2 linked regions of the Desulfitobacterium hafniense DCB-2 genome follow. The main gene of each other region encodes a partner of the protein of the gene in region 2 in a complex. Links are inferred from orthologs where the notes say so. Each region holds a gene or a part of one and is shown on either strand. Other genes may lie near its edges.

What was found.
Region 1: rplL (region 2) and rpmE share a complex: the UniProt entries of both Escherichia coli proteins name them as parts of the 50S ribosomal subunit. The link is inferred for Desulfitobacterium hafniense DCB-2 from one-to-one orthologs.

What each region holds. Positions count from the first base shown.
Region 1 is NC_011830.1:5,152,841-5,155,894, reverse strand. What follows is about bases 1-2,964. They hold rpmE (50S ribosomal protein L31), read left to right. Parts: upstream 1-1,365; coding sequence 1,366-1,563; downstream 1,564-2,964. Other genes in these bases: prfA (peptide chain release factor 1), read left to right, coding at 1,936-2,964; DHAF_RS24090 (M23 family metallopeptidase), read left to right, coding at 527-1,219; glpX (class II fructose-bisphosphatase), read left to right, coding at 1-453. Also shown: more of prfA, read left to right, coding at 2,965-3,003; prmC (peptide chain release factor N(5)-glutamine methyltransferase), read left to right, coding at 3,003-3,054. UniProt on the Escherichia coli protein: Binds the 23S rRNA.
Region 2 is NC_011830.1:447,273-450,270, reverse strand. What follows is about bases 74-2,981. They hold rplL (50S ribosomal protein L7/L12), read right to left. Parts: upstream 1,761-2,981; coding sequence 1,386-1,760; downstream 74-1,385. Other genes in these bases: rplA (50S ribosomal protein L1), read right to left, coding at 2,672-2,981; rplJ (50S ribosomal protein L10), read right to left, coding at 1,919-2,443; DHAF_RS02140 (response regulator), read left to right, coding at 180-1,310; DHAF_RS02145 (ATP-binding protein), read left to right, coding at 74-120. Also shown: more of DHAF_RS02145, read left to right, coding at 1-73; more of rplA, read right to left, coding at 2,982-2,998. UniProt on the Escherichia coli protein: The binding site for several of the GTPase factors involved in protein synthesis (IF-2, EF-Tu, EF-G and RF3). Is thus essential for accurate translation.

The sequences.
Region 1 (3,054 bases), 4.7 Mb from region 2 along the record:
CGGGAGGCGGGCGCCCGGATTCGCCTGATCACGGATGGTGATGTATCTCCGGCGGTGGCTTGTGCTATTGAAGGAACCGGGGTCGATGTGATGATGGGAATCGGAGGAGCCCCGGAAGGGGTACTGGCTGCAGCTGCGCTGCGGTGTCTGGGCGGAGAGATGCAGGGAAGGCTTTGGCCGGAGAATGAAGAGGATGTTCTGCGGGCCCAGAAGCTGGGCGTCAGTGATGTCGCTAAATTGTTAACGATGGATGATCTGGTCTGCTCTGATGATGTCTTCTTTGCAGCCACCGGTATCACCGAAGGCCCGCTGCTCAAAGGGGTGCATTTTACTTCCCAGGGAGCTCTGACCCATACTGTGGTGATGCGTGGAAAAACGGGGACAGTGCGCTTTATTGAGGCGCGGCATCGTTTTGACAAAAAGCCCGCCTATGCCATGAAGGGTGCTGTGTAGCGGCCTGTTCAGCTTCAGCAGGTATTTTTTACCTGGACATGGGTAAAGCTACCCTTGAGGTGATTATTTAAAAATGAATCATGAAGGACATGAGCGGAGAGGCTTTTGTCGTAAAGGGTGTGCTCTCCTGTTCATGTGTTGTTTCTGGGTTAATGCCTGGTCCTTGCCTGCTTTTGCTCAGGAGGAAGAACGGGTTACCTATTCCGTGGTCACGCTCCAGGCGGGGCAAAGCCTTGATGATTTGGCTCAAAAGTATCAGACGACCAGGTCTCAGATTCTGCTGGATAATCCGGCAGTCGTCATAGCTCCCGGGGCGACACTGACCATTCGGGAAAAGACTGTTCAGGGAACTCATGAGGCAGCTGAAGTATTATCCAGGGGAACAGCGCTCATCTGGAGTTGGCCGGCTTATGGCTCCATCAGTTCGGATTACGGCTGGAGAAAGGGAGAATTTCATCATGGCATCGATTTGGCAATCTCCCATGGAACGGAAATCCTCGCCGCTCGGGCGGGCAAGGTAGTCAAGGCTCAATGGCATGATATTTATGGATTGACTGTGCTTTTGGAACATGGCAATGGGGTGCAAAGCCTCTATGCCCATAATCAAAAAATCCTGGTGAGTCCGGGAGAGTGGGTTGAGCAGGGAGATTGCATCGCCCTGGCGGGAGATACGGGAAGAAGTACGGGCCCTCATCTTCATTTTGAGATTCGCCTGCATGGGAAAGCCGTGGACCCCAAGCCCTATTTGCCCCAAAACCCAATCTAAAACTATAATCGGATTCTTTAGGAATCTTTATGAAAAAATATTTGAGAACATTTAAGGCATTCCCTGTTTTTTTGTCTTGACCTGCATGAAGCCGACGTGCTACAATGTTTAGAGTTGACGACTCGGTTGGGAAAGAAGGTGACGACATGAAAGAAAAGACACACCCTAAATATGAACAAACCACTATCACTTGTGTCTGTGGAGAAGTTATTCCTACCGGCAGCACAAAGAAAGATATTAAGGTGGAAATTTGTTCTAAGTGCCATCCCTTCTATACCGGTGTTCAACGTTTTGTAGATGCTGGTGGACGAGTGGATCGCTTTAAGAAAAAATACGGCATGTAATATGAACAACGGCCTGCGGTCGTTGCTGGAGAAAAAGCAGAGCGCATGCTCTGCTTTTTCTTTACAGTTGCTGGCTGCGCAGAGCAGTAATAAGTGAGCTGATAGGCTTGGAACTCAATGCAGAGGGTAGATTGGTTGCAGACACCTAAGCTATGCAATACAAGAAGCCTAGTACTCTGTAACACCTAAATCCTTACCTTTCCGGCGGTTAAATTTCCGTATGACTGCGTTGTCGTCAATCGCCATACGACCGGTATTGCTCATTCCTCCGCCTTGTCCTACGAAAATTTTCCTCGCCGGGCAATGCAAGTTTTAAGTGTCACAGAGTACTAGGAAATACTAAATTTAAATGGCTACTTGAGGTGTGAATTAATGCAAAGAAAATTAATTGAAATTGAAAGGCGCTATGACGAGCTGACCCAGCTCTTAAGCGATCCTGAGGTCATCGGCAACCAGAGCGAATGGCAAAAATATGCCAAAGCTCAAGCGGGAATGACGGATATTGTGGAAGCCTTCCGTGAGTATTCTGAAGTTGTGAAACATCTGGAAGAGACACAGGGACTGCTTGAGGAAAAGTTAGACCCTGAATTTAAGGAAATGGCTGAGCTGGAGCTTGAGGAACTCACCGAAAAGCGGGATGAGCTGGAAGAGAAAATGAGAATTCTGCTCTTGCCCAAAGACCCTAATGATGATAAAAACGTCATTATGGAAATCCGTGCCGGTGCGGGGGGCGAAGAGGCGGCGCTTTTTGCCGGGGATCTCTATCGCATGTACACCAAATACGCTGAACACCAAGGCTGGCGCACAGAGCTTTTAAGCGCCAGTTACACCGATATCGGGGGCTTTAAAGAAATTATTTTCCTTATCGAAGGACAAGGAGCTTATAGCAAGCTGAAGTTTGAAAGCGGCGTTCATCGGGTGCAGCGGGTACCCACGACAGAGTCCGGCGGCCGGATTCATACCTCCACCACCACGGTGGCGGTGCTTCCCGAGGCGGAAGAAGTGGATGTTGCCATCAACCCCAACGATTTGCGCATTGATATCTTCTGCTCCAGCGGTCCCGGGGGACAGTCGGTCAATACCACTCAATCCGCGGTTCGCATCACCCACGTTCCCACAGGTACTGTTGTCTCCTGCCAAGACGAGAAGTCTCAGCTGAAGAACAAAGAAAAAGCCCTGCGGGTTCTGCGGGCCCGTCTCCTGGAGCGTGCTCAGGAAGAGGCTATGGGCGAATTGGCCAGTGAGCGCCGCAGTCAGGTGGGAACCGGGGATCGCAGTGAGCGAATCCGCACCTATAACTTCCCTCAAGGCCGGGTGACAGACCACCGTATCGGCTTGACCCTCCATCGCCTGGATTCCATCTTGTTAGGAGAGCTGGATGAGGTGATCAATGCCTTGATTACAACGGATCAAGCCGAGCGTCTGAAATCGGAGGCATAATGCGGATCATTGATGCTCTTTTATGGGGAGAGCAGGAATTAAACCTTGCCC
Region 2 (2,998 bases):
GGAGTTGGTTTGACCAATATCAGCCGCAGGTTGCTGCGCTTCTATGGGACCACTTTAACTATCTTCAGCGTGGAAGACCACGGGACAACCGTTTCTTTCCGCATCCCGGCCAAAACCTGATTGACAAATATCCTAAACCGCCACTCATAACTAAAGTCTTATAGAAAGGAGCTGCATCGATGCTAAGAGCCATTATTGTAGATAATGAAGAACCGGCGACCCAGATTCTGCAGATGCTTCTGGAAAAAACCGGTCAAATCAGGGTTGTCGGCACTTTTCTCAGGGCGGCAGACGCTTTATCCAGCCTAAGGCTAACCAAACCGGATGTTGCTTTCCTGGATATTGAAATACCTGACACAAGTGGCCTGGAGCTGGCCAATCATATCCTGGCTATGGACAGCGATGTGGAAATCATCTTTGTGACCGCCTATGATCACTATGCTCTGCATGCCTTCCGGGTCAATGCTTTAGACTATTTATTAAAGCCCCTCCTCCCGGAAGATGTGGAGAGAGCCGTCAGACGCCTTATCAAAAGAAAAGGGTTAGCCAAGGATTCTGCCCCGGAATCTCCTTTGGGAGCCAATATTCATTATTTCGGAAAATTTTCAGTGTACGGCCCCGCCAGCAAAAAGCCAGTTAAATGGCGGACATCCAAGGCCGAAGAACTTTTTGCCTATCTGGTGCAGAATCTGGAAAAGGAAGTTCCCAAGTGGCGAATCTGCGAAGCTCTCTGGCCGGAATACCATAGCGAAAAGGTGGATATTCAGCTCCATACTACCGTATATAAACTAAAAAAAGTGTTGACTGCGGCCAATATCCCTTTCGATTTAAGTTTCAGCAACGGCTGCTATTGGCTGAGCCTTCCCCAAGCAGCCATTGATAAGGTCGAGTTTGATGCCCATATCGCTTCCTCCGTCCCTGTAAATCAAAGCACCATTGCGAGATGCGAACATGCCCTTTCTCTCTATACCGGAGATTACTTGGAGGAAAACGGCTATCTGTGGTCTTTGGCTCTAAAAGCCGAGTATGGGCAGAAATTTTATAAGCTGGCGTCTTCCGTCGTAAACTTCTATATGACTCAAGGTGATTGGGTCAGAGCAGAGAAGATTCTGCGCAGTATTTTAGAACGCTGCCCTTTAGATGAAACTGTACATGAAATGCTCTTAACCTGCTATTTTACCCAAAAGGACCGGACCGCTTTTATTACCCACTATCATACTGTACGAAAGCTTTTCCAGGCCGAATTGGGACTTGAGCCTGGAAAATCCATACAAACTCTGTATCACAGTCTTCTCAAGAGAATGGATTAAACCAAAGAAGGCGCCCTCCTCTCACCTTTATGGGTGGAGAAGGGCGCCTTCTTTAAGCACTATTATAGGCTAAACTTACTTAACTTCGACAGTTGCACCAGCTTCAACGAGCTTAGCTTTGATAGCTTCGGCATCATCTTTGCTGACTTTTTCTTTAACAGGCTTTGGAGCGCCGTCAACCAGTTCTTTAGCTTCTTTCAGGCCAAGACCGGTGATTTCGCGAACAACTTTGATGACGTTGATTTTTCCGGCACCAGCATTCATAAGAACAACATCGAATTCGGTTTGCTCTTCAGCAACAGGAGCAGCAGCAGCGCCAGGAGCAGCAGCTACAGCTACAGGAGCAGCAGCACTAACACCAAATTCTTCTTCGAAAGCTTTGACGAGCTCAGCAAGCTCGAGAACGGTTAAGCCTTTTACGGCTTCGAGAATTTCAGCAGTTTTAGACATTGAAATTTTCCTCCCTAATATCACTTAAAATTAATTTTTGTTTTGGAATCCATTTACGGAAATCATTATAATTCAGTTACGATGCTTTGAGGGCCAGGCCCCCCATCATAACCCGAACATCGTAGTTCCCATCCTCAGCGCAGCGTTTTAAATCCTGCTTACGCCTGAGCTTCTTTAAGCTTACGCACTTCTTCCAAGGCATAACCCATTTTGCGGATTGGTCCTTGAAGTACATTGGCCATGCCGACGAGGGGTGCTTGCATTCCTCGCAGGACTTGAGCAAGGAGAACTTCGCGAGAAGGAAGTTCCGCAAGGGCTTTAACTCCCGCTTCGTCAACGACTTTTCCTTCGACCACGCCTGCTTTGATAGCAAAGGTCTTCGAGGTCTTAGCAAAATCAGCTAATACTTTAGCTCCAGCCACTGGATCAGCACTGAAAGCAACGGCTGTAGGTCCTTCCAGATATCCATCCAAACCTTCGATACCGACTTCATGAGCCGCCCGGCGAACCATGGTGTTTTTCAATACATGGTATTCGACACCGGCTTGACGCAGTTGGGCACGCAGTTGAGTTACTTGAGCAACGGTCAGGCCGCGATAATCAGCCAGTACGACCCCTGTGGAGTTTTGGAACCGCTCCTTAATCTCCGCAACCACTTGTGCTTTTTCTTCGATATTTGGCACTTAAGTCCACCTCCTTCCGAAATACCCACACTAATAGAAAAACCCCCGCTTTGACTGCAGAGGTTAAGAAGGCCCAATATAACTTAAGGCTATCTTTCCAACCTCGGCAGGGATATTAAGCTCTAAGAGCACCTGCTGTCTACAGTGGAAGGCTATTCAATTCTAGTAGAGTATAGCTTATCTATGCAAACCTGTCAAGAAATATTCCAGACACTTTTTGGAATCCAATTAATTGGCTTTGACCGGGTTAATCCGTACTCCAGGTCCCATAGTAGAGGACACTGTGACGCTGCGGATATACTGACCCTTAGCGGCAGCCGGCTTCGCTTTAACCAAGGTCTCAACCAGAACCTTATAGTTCTGATAGAGTTGTTCTTCGCTGAAGGAAACTTTGCCGATAGGGGCATGAATGATACCGGCTTTGTCAGCACGATATTCAATCTTACCGGCTTTGATCTCTTTGACAGCTTTGGCTACATCAAAGGTAACGGTACCGGTCTTGGGGTTTGGCATAAGTCCTTTAGGACCGAGCACACGACCCAGTTTACCGACCAT